One region of the Streptomyces sp. NPDC045678 genome, then DNA from elsewhere that is predicted to be linked to it. Evidence: riboswitches for the same ligand, from Rfam matches in the RefSeq annotation. Region 1 holds a riboswitch; each other region holds the start of a gene.
What was found. A riboswitch is a leader RNA that binds a small molecule or an ion and turns the genes downstream of it on or off. The one in region 1 is predicted to bind cyclic di-AMP.

Region 1 (6,159 bases):
AGGTTCAAATCCTGTCCCCGCTACTGAAGGCCTGAGGCCGGGAAGCATCAGCTTCCCGGCCTCAGGTGTTTTCCCCGCCGTAACCCGGTCGGCCCACACCAACTCGCACCCTCCCGCCGCTGCGGGAACCCTGAATGCAGCGCGGTGATGGGCGCGGACTCGGCGGGAGACAAGCGGTGGGGCAGCGAGGAAATCCCGACGACAGGGATGCCAGGGAGGCCAGGGGGACCACCGGGCCCGAGCGGGCGTTCGTCCGCTCCCTGCCGCTCCTGCTCCTCGTCGTCGGTGTCGTGTACGACGCGGCGACCCCGTCGGAGTTCACCGCGTCCCCCCTCTTCACCGCCGCCCCCCTCATCGCCGCCCCCTTCTACTCGCGGCTCAACACCGTCCTGACGGGTGTCGCCGCCACGGCCGCCGTCCTCTTCCTGCACTACGGCAGCACGATCAGCAGCCAGGTCGAGGCCGTCACCGAAGTGGTCACCGTGGTGACCGTCGCCGCGCTCGCGATCGTCATCAACCGCGTCGTGCGGCGCAGCAACGACCGGCTCGCCATCGCCCGTTCCATCTCCGAGGCCACGCAGCGCGCCGTGCTGCCCGAACCGGATCCGCGGATCGGCGGGCTCGACTTCGCGGCGCGGTACGAGGCCGCGCAGGCGGACGCGTTCATCGGGGGCGATCTGTACGCGGTGCAGGACACCCCGCACGGCGTGCGGCTCATCGTCGGTGACGTACGCGGCAAGGGCATGGGCGCGGTCGCCGCCGTCGCGGTCGTCATCGGCGCCTTCCGGGAGGCCGCCGAGCAGGAGGCCACCCTGGAGGCGGTCGCGCAGCGCCTGGAGCGGGCGCTCGCCCGCGAGGGCACCCGGCGCGACGGGCTCGACGCGTTCGAGGGGTTCACCACCGCGGTCCTCGCCGAGATCCGGCACGGCGAGGGCGCCGTACGGCTCGTGAACCGCGGGCACCCGCCGCCGTTGCTGCTGCGCGGCGACGGGCGGCTGTGCGTCCTGTCGGCGAGCGAACCCGCGCTGCCGCTCGGCATGGGGGACCTCGGGACCTGGCCGGACCGCGCGGACGAGACGGAACTGCCGCCCGGCGCGCTGCTGCTCTTCTACACGGACGGCCTCTCGGAGGCGCGCAACGCGGCGGGGGAGTTCTACGATCCCGCGACCCGGCTCGGCGGGCGGATCTTCCCGGGCCGCGGCGGCCCGCACGCGCTCCTCGCCGCGCTGGCGGGGGAGGTGCGGCGGCACACCGGGGGCGGCATGACGGACGACATGGCGCTGCTCGCGGTGCGGCGCCCCACCGCCGGGGACCTGGACGTCGCGGCCGACGCTTCCGACGTCACGTCCGGTGACTGAGGTGCAGCCCTCCGCATAACAACTGACGCTCTGTCAAGAGAATGTGAAGTTCCGGTGTTTGGGAAGGTGGGGTCAACTCGCCCCGTTCCGACCCTTCGTGTCCCGATGTGTACGGCCGATGAGCGTTAACGATCAACTGGAACAGCTTGGAATACCGACCCGCTGTCTATTAACGTTCGATAACGCAGCGCGGTCGTCCCAGCCGTCACTAGAGGCGGCTCCGTGCGCACACGCCTAATCCCGCAAGGGAGCCGGGGAACCACCAACATGGGGTGAATCGGGCATCTGTGCATCCGTGTCAGATGTTCGTAGGAGACCTTCCTGCTCCGAACCCGTCAGCTAACCCGGTAGGCGAGAAGGAAGGAAAGGAGTGCGCCCCAGTGGCGTCCAACCGGCCTGCCCCCCAAGCCGTGTACGTTCCGAATGACGACGACTTCGGTTCGTACGACGAGGGCTCCTTCGAAGAGTGGAACCCCACCGAGGAGTCCGTCCGTCCCGTCCGCGGCAGGCACCGTGTGCACAAGAAGGGCGGCGGGCTCGCCCGCAGCTCCACCGTGCTCGGCGTGGGCGTCATCGCCGCCGTCGGCGCGGGCGGCATCGCCACCGCGCAGGACGGCAAGCCACCGGTCTCCATATCGATGCCCGACCTGGGCGCGGTCACCGACTCGCTGCCCGAGGCCGAGTCCCTGCCCGGCGTGGGCTCGTTGATGTCCGACGACGACGCCGCGGACACCGCCGTCGCCGCCTCGGCCCCCCTCACCGCCGCGGGCGTCAGCACCGCCGACGCCCAGCAGGGCACCACCCACGCGGGCGAGGCCCTGCGGGCCCGCATCATGCAGCAGGCCGAGAACCAGCAGAACCAGGCGGACACCGCCGTGCGGACCGCGGCCGAGGACGCGGCCGTCAAGAAGGCCGCCGAAGAGGCGGCCGCGCAGCAGAGGGCCGCCGAGAAGGAGGCGGACGCCAAGGCCGCCGCCAAGAAGAAGAAGGAGGAGGAGGCCCGGAAGGCGAAGGCCGAGGCCGCGCGCCTGGCCAAGCTCGCCAAGAGCTACGTCATCCCCACCTCCTCGTACACCCTCACCTCGCACTTCGGCGACGCCGGCTCCATGTGGTCCTCGGGCCACCACACCGGCCTGGACTTCGCGGCGCCCACGGGCACCCCGCTGAAGGCCGTGCACACCGGCACCGTCAAGGAGGCCGGCTGGGCGGGCGCGTACGGCTACCGCACCGTGCTCGAACTCGAGGACGGCACGGAGGTCTGGTACTGCCACCAGTCGTCGCTCAACGTCAGCGCGGGCCAGAAGGTCTCCACGGGTGACGTCATCGGCCGCGTCGGCGCGACCGGCAACGTCACAGGCCCGCACCTCCACATGGAGGTCCACACGCCGGGCGGCTCGGGGATCGACCCGCTCGGGTGGCTGCAGAGCAAGGGCCTCAACCCCTGATCGCGCCTTCGTAGGGGCCGGCCACCGCTTGCTTGTGGCCTGCACGGAATTCCGTCTCCGATGGGGGCGTTGAGGAGGATATGACTTCTCTTCGCCCACTCGGCTCCTCCGACCTCGAGGTCTTCCCGCTCTCCCTCGGCGGCAACGTCTTCGGCTGGACCGCGGACCGGGCGGCGTCCTTCGCCGTCCTCGACGCCTACACCGCGGCAGGCGGCAACTTCATCGACACCGCCGACGCGTACTCGGCCTGGGTCGACGGCAACAAGGGCGGCGAGTCCGAGACCCTCATCGGCGAGTGGCTCGCCGAGCGCGGCAACCGCTCCGATGTCGTCGTGGCCACGAAGGCCGGCTCCCACCCCGAGTACAAGGGCCTGTCCGCCGCCACCATCAAGGGCGCCGCCGACGCATCCCTGAAGCGCCTCGGCACCGACTACATCGACCTCTACTACACCCACTTCGACGACACGTCGGTGCCCGTGGAGGAGATCATCGGCGCGCTCGACGAGCTGGTGCGGGCCGGCAAGGTGCGGGCGATCGCCGCGTCGAACATCAGCCCCGAGCGGCTCCAGGAGTCGCTCGACGTCTCCGACCGCGAGGGCCTCGCGCGCTACGTGGCGCTGCAACCGCACTACAACCTCGTCTCCCGCGACACCTACGAGGGGCCCCTCCAGGAAGTCGCCTCGCGCTCCGGCCTCGCGGCTGTCCCCTACTTCGGGCTCGCGGCGGGCTACCTCACCGGCAAGTACCGGGCCGGTACGCGCGTCGAGAGCGCGCGCAGCTCGCGGGTCGAGGCGTACGTGGGGACGGAGCGGGGCGACCGTGTCCTCGCCGCCCTCGACGAGATCGCGCGGGCGCACGGAGCGCAGGTCCCGACCGTGGCGCTGGCCTGGCTCGCGGCGCAGCCCACCGTGGCGGCGCCGATCGCCTCCGCGCGGACGGTGGAGCAGCTGCCGGCGCTGCTCGCGGTGGCGGATCTCGAACTGACGGAGGCGGATGTCGCGGCGCTGAACGCGGCGTCGGCGTAAGGGCGCGCCCTAGGGGCGGTAGGGGTTGTACGCCGTCGGGTAGCCGTAGGCCGGGTAGGGCTGCGGGGGCCCGTAGGGGAGAGGGGCGTGCGGAGGGCGGCCGCCGTACGCCCCGTACATTCCGTACGGCGGCACGGGGGGCATGACCGGTGCCGTCGCCTGTGCCGCGTACGCGAGGGCGGGGCGGGCCGGCTCGCGGCGTTCCCACAGCTTCTCGAGGAGTTCCCGCTCGCGTACGACGAAGTCGGCACCGGCCCGTCCGCGGCGGCCGCGGTGGCGCAGGAACGCGAGGGACGTCGCGTACATCTGGTACTCCGCGACCGTGCGGGCCGCGGGCTTCCCCCAGGTGTACGCGGCGTAGTCGCGGGCCAGTGAGCGGGCGCGCATCGAGCCCAGCGCGAACGGTTCGGACGGGGTGAGCCAGCCCGCCGCCGCGTACACGGGCAGCTCCTCGCGGATCGTGCGCAGTTCGCGCTGGCGGGTCCAGATGGCGAGCCAGGTCAGCAGGCCGAACGCCGGGAGCATGAAGAGGGCGTACACGGTGAAGAACCCGAACTGCCCGAAGACCGCGGAGCCGTTCCACAGCGCGTGCATGCCCATCGCGAGGAGCAGCCCGGTGAGCGGGAGCAGCACGCGGCGCACCATCTGCCGCTCGGCCGAGAGCGCGGCGATGCCGAAGCCGATGCCGGTCAGGACCGTGAAGAGCGGGTGGGCGAACGGCGACATGACGACGCGCACGAAGAAGGTCGCGGCGGTCACGGAGGCGAGGCCGCTCTCGCGGCTGAGCTGGTCGGTGACGAAGGCGTTGCCCAGGTAGAGGATGTTCTCGGTGAACGCGAACCCGGTCGCGGTCACCCCCGCTATGACGACGCCGTCGACGATGCCGGTGAAGTCGCGTCTGCGGAAGAGGAAGACGAGGAGCACGGCCGCGGCCTTCGCGCTCTCCTCGACGATCGGGGCTATGACCGTCGCGCCGAGGGTGTCGGCGCTGCTCGGGTCGGCGGTGGCGGTGGCTATCCAGCGGATCGCGAAGCTGTTCGCCACGATCGCGACGAGAGCGGCGGCGCAGGCGCCCCAGGAGAAGGAGAAGAGGAGGTTCCGCCAGGGGCCCGGTGCCACGCGGTCCAGCCAGCGGAACGCGGCGACGAGGAGCGGTACGGGCACGGTCGCGAGGCCGAGCCCGACGAGGAAGCCCTCGGTGCCGGTCTGCTCCCTGACCAGGGCGAGGATGACCAGGCCGGAGAGTGCGAGCAGGGTGACGAGCGCGCCGACGCGTATCGCGCGCCGCTGCCACCAGCGGACACGGAGGAGCTCCCTCGGGGCGGGCGCCTCGGGGGGTATCGGATACGGGGAACCGGTGGCCACGTGGTCGACCCTAACGAGGGATGGGGGTGGCCGCGACGGTGCCTCAGTCCTTGGCGGTCGTCGTGGTCGGGGCGACGCGCCGGAACAGCAGGTCGTGGACGACGTGGCCCTTGTCCAGGCCCTGGCCCTCGAAGCGGGTGCGGGGGCGGAAGTCGGGGCGCGGCGCGTATCCGCCGTCGGCCCGTGTGTTCTCGAAGTCGGGGTGCGCGGTGAGCACCTCGAGCATCTGCTCGGCGTACGGTTCCCAGTCGGTCGCGCAGTGCAGCAGCGCGCCGGGCTTGAGGGAGGGCGCGGCGAGCGTCAGGAACTCGGGCTGGATGAGGCGGCGCTTGTGGTGGCGGGCCTTGGGCCAGGGGTCGGGGAAGTAGACGCGCAGTCCGTCGAGGCACTCGGGCGGCAGCATCTCGCGGAGCAGGATGATCGCGTCCCCGTTGGCCACGCGGACGTTGTCGAGGCCGTTGCGCTCGGCGAGGCCGAGGAGGTTGCCCTGGCCCGGGGTGTGCACGTCGACGGCGAGGATGCCGGTGTCCGGGTCGGCGGCGGCCATCTTGGCGGTGGCCTCGCCCATGCCGAACCCGATCTCCAGGACGACGGGCATGTCGGGGCGCGGCCCCTGCTCGTCGCCGAACAGCTCGGCGAGGTCGAGGGTGCGGAGCCCGTCGATGTCCAGGCCCCACGTGGGCCAGAGCCGCCGCAGGGCGTCCCCCTGGCTGGTGGTCACCCGGCTCCGGCGGGGCTGGAAACTACGGATCCGCCGCTCGTGGTGCGACCCGGCGGGATCGGGCGAGGGCCCCCCAGGGAACCGAGGAGCCCCGGTGACGCGCCCGCCACCCCGGGACGGGTCGACCTCAGAGGCGTCGGAAGCGTCGGGGGCGTCGGGAGCATCGGCGTTACGAGATGAGTCAGACACAGTGCGCCAATTTTACGGCGAGCGAGGACCGCCTCACGGCCACCCGGCGCCGGGCG
Region 2 (6,159 bases), on a different contig from region 1:
CGCACATGGCGGGGTTCGCGGGAGCGGACGACGTGGTGGCCACCGTGACGCTCTCCAAGTCCCTCGGCAGCCAGGGCGGCGCCGTGCTCGGCCCCGCCGCCGTCATCGAGCACCTGGTGAACGCGGCCAGGACCTTCATCTTCGACACGGGCCTCGCGCCCGCCGCGGCCGGTGCCGCGCTCGCCGCCCTGCGCCTGCTGCGCCGTGAGCCCGAACGCGCCGCGCGCGCCCGCGAGGTCGCGGCCGCCCTGCATCGGCAGCTCACGGCCGAGGGGCTTTCGGCGGTACGTCCCGACGCCGCCGTCGTCTCCGTGCGCGCGCCGTCTCCGGAACGGGCCGTCCAGTGGGCGGCGGAGTGCCGGGCCGCGGGCCTGGCCGTGGGGTGCTTCAGGCCGCCGTCGGTGCCGGACGGCATCTCGAGGCTGCGGCTGACCGCCCGCGCGGATCTCACCGACGCACAGATCGCCGGTGCCGTACGGGTGATCAGCCGCAGTGCGCACCGATAGCGTGCCGGGCCCCGTCAGAGGCCGGAAAGCGACTACCGGAGGCTGTTGAGGAACGACTCCCAGGGGCCGGGGGAGATGAGCAGGGCTGGCCCTGCGGTGTTCTTCGAGTCACGCACGGCGCACAGGCCGGTCAGCGGACCCGAGTCGAGGGTGGTGGTCTCGACGCAGTTGTTCATTCCATTGCTGAAACTGCTGCGCTGCCACCGCGCACCTTGAAGTGTCGTGCTGGAAGGTACGTACCGAGGCAGTGCGGTCATGGTGCCTCCTTACGCGCCGTCGCATAGCCCGGCGATGAATTCCGTTGAGTCCTCGGGTGAGAGCGCTTTTGCTTGAAGGGACAAGTAGGCCTCCGAGTAAGCCTGGAGGTCTTCTTTCCGTTCGAGGTAGAGGCTACTCGTCAAGTGGTCGAGAACAACCACATCCAGATCAGCAATGTCCGGAAATGAAAAAATAACGAAGGAACCGATCAGACCTACATGCTCACCTGCGGCGAACGGCAGTACCTGTAGCGCGACATGGGGCAGGAGGGATGCTTGTCGTAGCCGATTCAACTGTTCGGCGAAAACGTCCGCCCCGCCCACCGGCCGCCGCAGCACCGCCTCGTCCATGACCACGTGCAGACGCAGCGGCGGATCCGCGCGCAGAACGTCCTGACGGGCCAGCCGCACCTCGACCAGCGCGTCGACCTGCCTCTCCGGCACCCCGCCCAGCGCGGCCCGGGTCACCGCACGCGCGTAGGCGGGCGTCTGCAACAGACCCGGCACCACCGCCGTCTCGAGCGTGCGCATCCAGCTCGCCTGCGACTCCAGGCTGATGAAGTCCCGATAGGTCGCGGGAAGCAGATCGCGGTACGCCTTCCACCAGTGATGGCGTCCCGCCCCCTGGTCGTCGGCGCCGGTGAACGCGATGAGCAGGTCACTGAGTTGCGGGTCCTGCACCTGGTACACCTCCAGGAGCAGGCGCACGTCGGCGGCCTTCACGCCGCTGTGTCCCGTCTCGATCCGGCTCACCTTGGACTGGTGCCAGCCGGCCCTGGCAGCGGCCTGGCTGCTCGTGAGTGCCGCCTGCACACGCAGCGCGCGGAGTTCGGCACCGAGCTGACGACGGCGCACCGCGGGGCCGTACTGCATGCCCGTCTCCTTTCGGACGGAGCCGCCGGATTTATCAGGCGACGGGGCGGGGCAGTAGGCGAGATTAGAGGAAGTACCGCTCTCCCGCCCAAATACGGTCTGCCGTAGCAGAGTTCACCGCTTCGAGCGACAGATATATGCACATCTCGGTGGATCGCCACCCGTGACCGGCCAAGGAGTGGCAGGCTGGCGCGAAGCACCAGTCCGGGACTGTCCTCGAGTCATCCGCCGCGGGTCGGAGACCGGTCCCGGTGGGAAAGGGACAGCGCCGCCATGGCAGACCACCAGGAAGCCTCCGTCACCCTGCCGAGCAATCCTGCCTCGGTCCCCGCCGCCCGGAAATACGTCTCGCGCGTGCTCGCGGAATGGGGCCTGCCCGGCGACGCCGAGGTGGCCGAGACGATCAGACTGATCGTCTCCGAACTCGCGACGAACGCAGTGCAGCACACCCTGGGGCAGTCGCCCACCTTCACGGTCGACGTCGAACTCGAGCGTGACGAGCAGCTGCGGATCGGCGTCACCGACAGCCATCCGCGCTACCCCAAGCGCCTGCCCGCAGCCGTCCAGCAGGACAACGGCCGCGGCATGGTGATCATCCGCTGGCTGGCCGCCGAATGCGGCGGCAGGCTCTCGGTGAGCCCCACCGACGAGGGGGGCAAGACCGTGTGGATCGCGCTGCCCTGGCGCGCCCCCGTCCGGCGCACTCCCCGCGACGCCGCCCACTGACCGCGGGCCGAACGCCGCACGGGCCATCGCTCTACCGGCACCGTTCCCTGCGCATCGGGCCCGGGGCGCCCCCGCGGGCCCCCGACGGCCTGACGTCCCCCGGCGTCCTGACATCGGGCTCCTCGGCGAGCGCCGCCTCGACACGGGCCAGGGGGCGCCGCGCGAGCCGTGGCAGTACGCCCCACAGCCCGACGCACACCAGCAGCGTCCCCGCGCACGCGAGGACGCCCTCGGCCCGACCCGACGTCACATCGACGACGAGCAGCACCGAACCGGCGAGTGTCAGGACCAGGACACCCAGGCCGACGGCGGCGAGCCGGGACGACACCCGCACGATGAGCGGCTTGGCCCGCTGCTGGAACAGTGAGCGGTGCAGCGCGGCGGGCGCCGTGAACAGCGCCGCCGCGAGCACCGCGAGCAGCAGCGTCGTGACGTAGGTGCCGCGCTGCACCGCGTCCAGCGACGGAAAGCGCGGGCTGAAGGCGAGGGTGAGCAGAAAGGCGAAGAGGATCTGGACGCCCGTCTGCGTCACCCTCAGCTCCTGGAGCAGCTCCGCGAAGTTGCGGTCGGCGCGCTCCAGCGGCGTCTCATTGCGGGCGGTACAGGCATAGTCGTCGGACATCCCGTACGGGTATCCCCGCCGGGGGGGGGGGGGGGGCACCCCCCACCCCCCAGTGTTGGGGGGGTGTCAGGCCCCCCCCGGTTGTTTTGTGGCCCCCCTCCCCCCCCCCCCCCCCCCCCCCCCCCCCCCCCCCCCCCCCCCCCCCCCCCCCCCCCCCCCCCCCCGCCCCCCCCCCCCCCCCCCCGGACCGTCCGCGGTGGGTCAGCGGACCCTGCCGTACCAGACGCTCTTGGACCAGATCTTCTCCAGGCGCACCACAGTGCCCCTCTTGGGGGCGTGCCAGATGCGGTTGTTACCCGCGTAGATCCCGACGTGGTAGACGTTCCGACCGGAGTGGAAGAACACCAGGTCGCCGCGGGTCCGGTGGGACCGGGAGATGTGCTTGGTCTTGTTGTACTGCGCGGCGGCGGTGCGCGGGAGCTTCTTGCCCGTCTTCTTGAACGAGTAGAGCGTCAGCCCCGAGCAGTCGAACCGGTTGGGTCCCGCCGAGCCGTAGCCGTACGGGGAGCCCTTCTTGGACGCCGCGATCTTGAGCGCCTTCGTCCCGTGGGTGGCCGCCTCGGCCTCCGACGCGAGCCCGGGGGCCACGACGGTGCCGCCTACGACGGCGAGCGTGAGGACCGATGCGGCACCGGTCCTGGTGAGCAGCGACGGAACATGATTCAGCGCGGTCATGCGCAACCCTTCGTCAGCCGCCTGTGAAAGATGACCTGTCGGGTTCGGGCAGGCGAAGATGCCCGGCCGCGTGGTGCTCTGCGGCTTCACCCCAAGGGCGTCGTCCGGACTTCCCGGACGGGCCCGTCGTACCTGGGTCCTCCACTCCTGCCGTTGCACAGATGTCGACCGGTCATCCGGGTGGCGGCAGGACTCGGCGTCCGCCCGGACCGCCCCGCCGCTGTGGCGGGGGCTTGTCGTCGGAAGGGATCTTGACCCGAGATGGGTCGAAAAACCGAGCCGAAACGGCGTTTTGTGAGGCTCCTCACGACTGACCTGTTCAGGTGGACACTGCCGAAATCGGCTCCTGACGGTGGGGTCCGACGACCGCTCGACCAGCAGCGGAATACGTAATTCCGCCAGTGCTGTACTCGCGGAACGCAACTTTCGCCCCTGCGAAGAACGACGTATTCGTACGCCGTCCGGGGTAGCCCGACTGGTCCGTTTCGAAGTGACCCCGGACGTCGAGGCGTCGGGGGCGCGGTCGGCCGACGGCCTCTCAGCCGCCGCGCGGGGGCGGCACGGTGACTCTTCCGGCCCGTCGCTCGCCGTCGAGGACGCGCAGAGCCTGAGCGAGCGTCGGCGCGTGGACTTCGCTCTCGCCCCGCTGGTGCATGAGAGCGAGCGCGTCGCGCAGGGCGCTCGCCCGGCCGACGAGGGCCTGGGCGGCGCGGAGCCCGCCGTAGGTGTGCTCGGCGCGGGCCGGATTGATGCGGCCGAGCAGGTCGACGACTTCGAGGTAGCGGTCGACGAGCTCTGCCTCGGCGCGGGTCAGCGCGGGCAGCGGCGGCAGTTCGGGCGGCAGCATCGGTGGCGTCACCTCGGGTCGCGGGCGGCGAGCGACGCCTTGCGGCTCGGAATGATCCGGTCCACGAGGCCGTGGGCCAGGGCGGCGGGGGCGTCGAGGATCTTGTCCCGCTCGATGTCCGCGGCGATCTGCTCCCTGCTCCGTCCCGTGTGACGCGCGAGCATCTCCTCCAGCAGGCGCCGTGTGCGCAGGAGTTCGTCGGCCTGGATCGCGAGGTCCGTGGCCTGTCCCCTGAGCGGTTCGGTGACGGCGGGCTGGTCGATGAGGACGCGTGCGCCGGGCAGTGCGCATCGCTTGCCGGGCGTGCCGGCGGCGAGCAGGACGGCGGCGGCGGAGGCGGCCTGCCCGAGACAGATCGTCTCCACGTCGCAGCTGACGAACCGCATCGTGTCGTAGATCGCGGTCATCGCGCTGAACGAGCCGCCGGGGGAGTTGATGTACAGCGCGATGTCCCGGTCCGGCGCCTGGTACTCGAGGTGCATGAACTGCGCCATCACGTCGTTGGCCGAGGTGTCGTCGATGGGGGTGCCGAGGAAGACGATGCGCTCTTCGAGGAGCTTGGAGTACGGATCCATGGTCCGCACCCCCGAACTGGTGCGTTCGGTGAACTCGGGCAGGACGTGACGGGCAGACGGGGAACGGTTCATGGGGCGCCTCTCAATCCGGTCTCTGTAAAAAATGTACAGGACGTACGTTGCGCGGGGAGGTGAAGGCGCGTCATGCTGCGTCCGGCGCGCGGCGTACCGTCTCCGAGGCATGGAACGGAGCGAGGGCGAACGGGACTTGCTGACTCTGGAGCTGGACGTCGTCCACGGTGTGGTGGCGCGCGGGGACAGCGGGGTGCTTGAGACGGTCGATCCGTCGGTGCGGGCGGTGATGGGCTGGTCGCCGACGGCGCGGGTGCTGGCGCTGGAGGCCGGAGGTTCGGGCGCGCTCCGGGGTGCCGGCGGCGCTGAACAGTCGTACGTGCCGGGTGAGCCTCCGGACGTGGTCGTACGGATCGCCGCCGCGTGCACGGCCGACGGTGACCCGGTCACGGTCCGGGGAGGCCCGAGCTTCACCTTCCCGAACCGACTCCGCGCGGACTTCCCCTCGCCGCTTCCCCTGTTGCTCTCGGACGCCGAAGGCCGTTGTGCGACAACGGAGTTGACTCGCCCGCACAACTGGCGGCCGGGTGAGTGGGCGGAGCTGATCTCCGGTGCGGCGGGGGAGTGGGCGATGGCCGTCCACGACGGTTCACCCGTGTCGATCTGCCACACCCCGGCCGCCAACGCGCGCGCGGCGGAGGCCGGTATCTGGACCCGCGCGGACTTCCGCGGCCGCGGCCTCGCCCCGGCCGCGGTCGCCGCGTGGTCCCTCCGCGCGCGCCGCGACAAGCAGGTCCTCTTCTACAGCACCACGGCCGACAACCACGCCTCGCGCTCGGTGGCCCGCACCCTGGGCCTGGCCCCGCTCGGCTGGATCTGGGCGGTGGTGCGTCGGGCGCCGGCCGCCGAACCGTGCTGAGCGCTCACCCCCGGGGGGCCGGGAAGCGGATCGCTCCAGCGCTTGGGCCGGAAGTTCCGCCGTTCGCCCGGAGGGCGGGCCCCGCGGCGTCCGGTGCGTGCGGGCGCGGCTCGTCGAACTCGTCAGGGTGGACTTCCTGGGTGCGCT
Region 3 (6,159 bases), on a different contig from region 1:
AACTCAAGGAACCGGCGCCGGGCTGCCGCACCCAGTTCGTGAGTTTCTGGAGCGACTTGGACCGGATCATGGATCCGCTGGAGACGGCCTGCGTCGACCACCCCGACCTGAGCGCGCAGAACGTCCGCGTCACCGGCATCGGCCACCTCGCGCTGCCGGTGCACCCCGCAGTCGCGAACGGAATCCGTCAGGCCCTCGACCTGGCGAACCCGGGCGCCGACGCCAAGAGCGCACCGGGCGGGCTGACGGTCGCCTGACCTGCCCAACTATCGAACGCATCTCGAACGCAAAGCCAAGGCTGTGCCCGCAGACCGCCGAAAGGCGGCCGAATGCCCGTTTCCTGCGAGCACGAAACCTGGGGAAGATTGTCGCGCCCGTATACCGCCGGGTACAGTCGCCGCACTGCTCTGCCCCTGCTGCCGAGGCGAAAGAGAAGTTGGTGAACGACCGTCACCCGTCGGGGAGCTCGATGACCCCGTCCTCGGCACCCGGCGCCGACTACGCGCACTACGCGACGTACGACGAACAGAGTGCCCAGCACAACGGCTACGGCCACGGCACCTATTCCACCGGCAGCTCCGACACCGGCGCCTTCGACACCGGAACGTTCGCGGTCGACCCCCTCTTCGGCGACATGCCGGGCAACGGGCACGACACGGGCCAGTGGGCGACCACGACAGGCCCGCAGCAGACGGCCACTTACGACGCGTACGCGGAGCAGTACTACGCCGCCACCTACGACGGCAGCTACGACACCGCCTCGATGTGGTCGACCGGCGGGCATCAGCAGGTCGCCGACATCCCCGCGCAGCCGGGCCCTGACTCCACGGGCCAGTGGGACACCACCGCCTGGCACCAGACTCCGCAGGACGGTCCACAGACCGGCCAGTGGGACACGCAGACCTTCGACACCGGTGCGTACGACGCGACGGCGTGGAACTCGGCCGCCGACACCCACGAGTCACACCAGGCACACGACGCACCCGACTTGCTCGGCGCCGCCGTCCCGCACGACGCGGCCCAGGCGTACGAGACCGATGACGACGCCGCGTACGAGCCCGCGGCCACCGAGTCGACGGATTCCCCCGGTGCCGCGCCCCGTTCTTCCCGCGGAAGGAGCGGCGGACCCGCGGCCGGCGGCCGCTCCAGGACCCGTCGCCGTACCCCCGCCAAGCGCTCCGCGCTCTTCACCGTCGCCGTGCCCTCGGCCTGCGTGATGGGGGTCGCCGGAGTGGCGGCCGCGTCCGTGGGGAACTTCGGCGGGGACGACGCGAAGGACACGACGACGACGGCATCGGCCCCGGACACCGCGCCCGTGCAGCCCTCCGCCGCCAACAACAAGCTGGACACGCAGCTGGCGAACCTCTCCGCGGACGCGGGCGACTTCGCGGACCGCGCCAGCCGCACGCAGGAGCGCATCGACCTCAAGGCGGAGAAGGTGGCCGCCCAGAAGAAGGCGGCGGCGGAGGCCGCGCGCAAGGAGCGGCTGCGTCCCAAGTTCGCCCTGCCGGTGAAGCAGCACGGCCTCAGCGCGCAGTTCGGGCAGGCGGGCGTCAACTGGATGTCCGCGCACTCCGGAATCGACTTCCCGGTGTCGTACGGCACCGAAGTCCTCGCCGCGACCGACGGCACTGTGTCGACCAAGTGGAACAGCGCCTACGGCAACATGGCGATCGTCACCGCGAAGGACGGCACGGAGACGTGGTACTGCCACCTCTCCACGCACAAGATCTCCAGCGGTCCCGTGAAGGCGGGCGAGACCATCGCCTTCTCCGGGAACTCCGGCAACTCCACAGGACCGCACCTGCACTTCGAGGTGCGGCCCGCCGGCGGCTCGGCGATCGACCCGCTGCCGTGGCTCCGCAGCCACGGCCTCGACCCGACGTAACGTAACTCCGGCCGCCGACGCCCGCGCTAGAGCTTTTCCACCGGTGCGTACCGCAGCAGGAGGCGCTTCGGCTTGGGCTCGCCGAAGTCCACCGTCGCCTCGGCGTTCGCTCCCGTCCCCTTCACGCCGACCACGGTCCCGAGGCCGAACTGGTCGTGCGTGACGCGGTCGCCGACGGCCAGCGAGACGACCGGCTTCTCCGACGCGCGGCGCGTGGCGAAGCCCTGTGCGCCACCGGAGCGCGAGCGCGACGAGGACAGCGACGAGGCGATTCCCCCGGCGGGGCCGGACGTGGCCGGCGCGCCGACCGAGCCGGTCCGCTTCCAGTCCAGGTGCGTGTCCGGGATCTCCTCGAGGAAGCGCGACGGCGGGTTGTACGAGGGCGTGCCCCAGGCGCTGCGCATGGACGACCGGGTCAGGTAGAGCCGTTCACGCGCGCGCGTGATGCCCACGTACGCGAGGCGACGCTCCTCCTCCAGCTCCTTGACCTGCCCGAGGGAGCGCATGTGCGGGAAGACGCCGTCCTCCATGCCGGTCAGGAACACCACGGGGAATTCGAGGCCCTTGGCGGTGTGCAGGGTCATCAGCGTGATGACTCCGGAGCCGTCGTCCTCCTCGTCGGGGATCTGGTCGGAGTCGGCGACCAGGGCGACGCGCTCCAGGAAGTCCGAGAGCGTGCCGGCCGGGGTGGTGCCTTCACCGGCCTCACCCTCGCCCTCGCCCTGGCCCTGGCCCGCATCCGGTCCGCCCTGCGCGTTGTCCGCGGCCCGGTCGGTGTCCGTGGCCTGGTCGGTGTCCGTGGCCTGGCTGTTGTCCGCAGCCTGGTTGTTGTCCTGCTCGAACTCCAGCGCCACGGCGGCGAGCTCCTGGAGGTTCTCGATGCGGGTCTCGTCCTGCGGGTCGGTCGAGGCCTGGAGCTCGGCCAGGTAGCCGGTCCGTTCGAGGACGGCCTCCAGGACGACGGCCGGGCCCGCGCCCGACTCGACGACGGTCCGCAGCTCCTCCATCAGCGTATTGAAACGCTTGACGGCGTTGGTGGAGCGGGCCGCCATTCCGTACGCCTCGTCGACGCGGCGCAGCGCCTGCGGGAAGGAGATCTTCTCGCGCTGCGCGAGCGCGTCGATCATGGCTTCGGCGCGGTCGCCGATGCCCCTCTTCGGTACGTTGAGGATGCGGCGCAGCGGGACCGCGTCCTCGGGGTTGGCGAGGACGCGCAGGTAGGCCAGCACATCGCGGACCTCCTTGCGCTCGTAGAAGCGGACGCCGCCGACCACCTTGTAGGGCAGGCCGACGCGGATGAAGATCTCTTCGAAGACACGGGACTGGGCGTTCGTCCGGTAGAAGATCGCCACGTCGCCGGCCTTCGCGTCGCCCGCGTCGGTGAGGCGGTCGATCTCGTCGGCGACGAACTGTGCCTCGTCGTGCTCGGTGTCGGCGACGTATCCGGTGATGCGTGCGCCCTCGCCCTGGTTGGTCCACAGGTTCTTGGGGCGGCGGCTCTCGTTCCGCTCGATGACCGCGTTGGCGGCGGTCAGGATCGTCTGGGTGGAGCGGTAGTTCTGCTCCAGGAGGATCGTCGTCGCGTCCGTGTAGTCCTCCTCGAACTGGAGGATGTTGCGGATCGTGGCGCCGCGGAAGGCGTAGATGGACTGGTCCGCGTCACCCACCACGCACAGCTCCGCGGGGTCGTCCCCCTCGCCTCCGGAGGGTCCGACCAGCTCGCGCACCAGCGCGTACTGCGCGTGGTTCGTGTCCTGGTACTCGTCGACCATGACGTGCCGGAAGCGGCGCCTGTAGTGCTCGGCGACGTCCGGGAAGGCGCGCAGCAGGTGGACCGTCGTCATGATCAGGTCGTCAAAGTCGAGCGCGTTCGCCTCGCGGAGGCGCGACTGGTACATGGCATAGGCCTGGGCGAGGGTCTTCTCGAAGCCGTCGGCGGCCTGCCCCGCGAAGTCCTCCTCGTCGATCAGCTCGTTCTTCAGGTTCGAGATCTTGGCGCTGAACGACTTCGGCGGGAACTTCTTGGGGTCCAGATCCAGGTCGCGGCAGACCAGGGCCATGAGGCGCTTGGAGTCGGCGGCGTCGTAGATCGAGAAGGAGGACGTGAAGCCCAGCTTCTTGTACTCACGGCGGAGGATGCGGACGCAGGCGCTGTGGAAGGTCGACACCCACATCGCGTTGGCCCGGGGGCCCACGAGCTGCTCGACGCGCTCCTTCATCTCGCCCGCGGCCTTGTTCGTGAAGGTGATCGCGAGGATCTGGCCGGGGTGCACGCCGCGCTCGGCGAGCAGGTGCGCGATGCGGTGGGTCAGCACGCGGGTCTTGCCGGAACCGGCGCCGGCGACGATGAGCAGCGGGGAGCCCGCGTGCACGACAGCCGCGCGCTGGTTCTCGTTCAGCCCATCGAGGAGCGTCGCGGGGTCGATGACCGGGCGCGGGGCGCCGTCGCGGTAGTGCGTGTCCCGGGACATGGGCGCGTCGAACTTTCCGTCGAACAGGTCGTCCGGAATGGGCTCCGGAGCGCTGTCCTCGGGCGGCGGCGGGGGCGCTTCGTCCGCGGCCCGGGAGGGCTGCAGGTCCGCCAGGAAGCTGTCATCAAAGAGGCTGCTCATCGCCTCCCGAGTCTAGGCGGCCCCACTGACAACCCGCTGCGGGTTCCGGACAGCGGCACCCGCGTCACGCGCCGCCCACGGACGATCACACTCCGCCATGGCCGCTCGCGCGCCGCGCACGCCCGCGTGAAGTAACGAAAATGTATCGGGCATATCGAACATCAACCTTCACAGGCACCACACGAGTTGGCTAGCGTGCCCGGCGGGCCACTCGTCCCCCCACCGGCGAACCCGCCGGGAACGGGCGGCCCCCGCCGAGTCCGACGTGTTCGGAGCCGGGGACCCACCGAAAACTTGGGGTGAATCGGTCCCGTACGAAGTACGGGACCGTAGGGCAGCCTTCCGAACCATCCGCCCGAACCCGACAGCTAACCCGGTAGGCGGTCTACGGAAGGAGTCGCCTCCTTGGCGTCGCACCGCAAGCCGCGGAACCGGACGGCCGGCATTCGTACGGCCCCCGCCCTCGGCATCACGACGGCAGCCCTCACCTCCGTCGCCCTCCTGTCGCAGAGCGCGCAGGCAGCGCCCTCGGCGCCGTCCAAGCCCAGCCTCGAAGAGGTGCAGAAGAAGGTCGACGAGCTCTACCAGCAGGCGGGTGTCGCCACCCAGAAGTACAACTCCGCCAAGGAGCGCACCGAGAAGCAGCGCAAGAAGGTCGACCGGCTGCTCGACGACGTGGCCAAGCGCACGGACAAGCTGAACGACGCACGCCAGGAGCTCGGCTCGTTCGCCGCGGCCCAGTACCGCACCGGCGCCGTCTCCGAGACGGCCACGATGATGCTCGCCAACGACCCGCAGGGCTACTTCGACCAGAACCACCTGGCGGACCGGCTCACCACGCGCCAGAAGAAGGCGGTCGACGCCTACGAGACGGAGCAGGCTTCGGCGACGAAGCAGCGCACGCGGGCCGCGAAGAGCCTGGAGACGCTGACCGACTCGCGGGACGAGCTCAGGACGAGCAAGAAGACCGTCCAGAAGAAACTGGGGGACGCGCGCGAGCTCCTTTCGAAGCTGACCGCCGAGGAGAAGGCGCGGCTCGCGGAGATCGAGCGGAAGAAGAAGCAGGAGGCCAAGCGCAAGGCCGAGAAGCTGGCCCGCGAGCAGGCCGCCGAGGCGGAGCGCAAGCGCAAGGCGGAGGAGGCGGCCGAGCGGGAGAAGGAGCGCGAGGGGGGCCAGGACTCCGGCTCGGGCTCGGGCTCGGGCTCCGACACCGGTTCCGGTTCCGGTTCCGGTTCGGGGACCGGAAGCTCGGACGGCAGCTACGCCACCAAGGCCGCGAAGGTCATCGACTTCGCGGAGGCCCAGATCGGCAAGCCGTACGTCTGGGGCGCCACCGGCCCCGACTCCTACGACTGCTCCGGGCTCACGCAGGACGCGTGGAAGGCCGCGGGGATCTCCCTGCCGCGCACCACCTGGGACCAGGTCAAGGTCGGCACGACGGTGAAGACCGCCGACGCCAAGCCGGGTGACCTGGTGTTCTTCTACGACGACATCAGCCACGTGGGGATCTACATCGGCAACGGCAAGATGATCCACGCCCCGAAGCCGGGCGCGAACGTCCGCGTCGAGTCGATCTACTACATGCCGATCCACAGCGTGGTCCGCCCCGCCTGACGAGACGGCGCCCCTCTACGCGCTACGCGCGCGGGGGGGGGGGGG

Region 2: it holds a riboswitch for cyclic di-AMP, as region 1 does, so the genes downstream of both, AC07DO_RS07915 (C40 family peptidase) here and AC07DO_RS10940 (M23 family metallopeptidase) in region 1, are expected to answer to the same signal.
Region 3: it holds a riboswitch for cyclic di-AMP, as region 1 does, so the genes downstream of both, AC07DO_RS27195 (C40 family peptidase) here and AC07DO_RS10940 (M23 family metallopeptidase) in region 1, are expected to answer to the same signal.

The regions. Positions count from the first base shown of each region.
Region 1 covers NZ_JBWKJS010000003.1:18,532-24,690, reverse strand. Annotated here, with positions in the region: tRNA gene AC07DO_RS10950 (tRNA-Met) at 1-23, shown strand, start outside; gene AC07DO_RS10945 (PP2C family protein-serine/threonine phosphatase) at 135-1,358, shown strand; cyclic di-AMP (ydaO/yuaA leader) riboswitch at 1,580-1,727, shown strand; gene AC07DO_RS10940 (M23 family metallopeptidase) at 1,739-2,803, shown strand; gene AC07DO_RS10935 (aldo/keto reductase) at 2,884-3,828, shown strand; gene AC07DO_RS10930 (PrsW family intramembrane metalloprotease) at 3,838-5,193, opposite strand; gene trmB (tRNA (guanosine(46)-N7)-methyltransferase TrmB) at 5,237-6,103, opposite strand.
Region 2 covers NZ_JBWKJS010000002.1:299,890-306,048, reverse strand. Annotated here, with positions in the region: gene AC07DO_RS07940 (8-amino-7-oxononanoate synthase) at 1-506, shown strand, start outside; gene AC07DO_RS07935 (DUF397 domain-containing protein) at 539-763, opposite strand; gene AC07DO_RS07930 (helix-turn-helix domain-containing protein) at 773-1,636, opposite strand; gene AC07DO_RS07925 (ATP-binding protein) at 1,910-2,362, shown strand; gene AC07DO_RS07920 (DUF6328 family protein) at 2,394-2,984, opposite strand; gene AC07DO_RS07915 (C40 family peptidase) at 3,186-3,659, opposite strand; cyclic di-AMP (ydaO/yuaA leader) riboswitch at 3,663-3,839, opposite strand; gene AC07DO_RS07910 (hypothetical protein) at 4,198-4,506, opposite strand; gene AC07DO_RS07905 (ATP-dependent Clp protease proteolytic subunit) at 4,515-5,153, opposite strand; gene AC07DO_RS07900 (GNAT family N-acetyltransferase) at 5,263-6,012, shown strand.
Region 3 covers NZ_JBWKJS010000008.1:137,458-143,616, forward strand. Annotated here, with positions in the region: gene AC07DO_RS27180 (esterase/lipase family protein) at 1-257, shown strand, start outside; gene AC07DO_RS27185 (M23 family metallopeptidase) at 440-1,888, shown strand; gene AC07DO_RS27190 (ATP-dependent DNA helicase) at 1,915-4,500, opposite strand; cyclic di-AMP (ydaO/yuaA leader) riboswitch at 4,743-4,898, shown strand; gene AC07DO_RS27195 (C40 family peptidase) at 4,906-6,114, shown strand.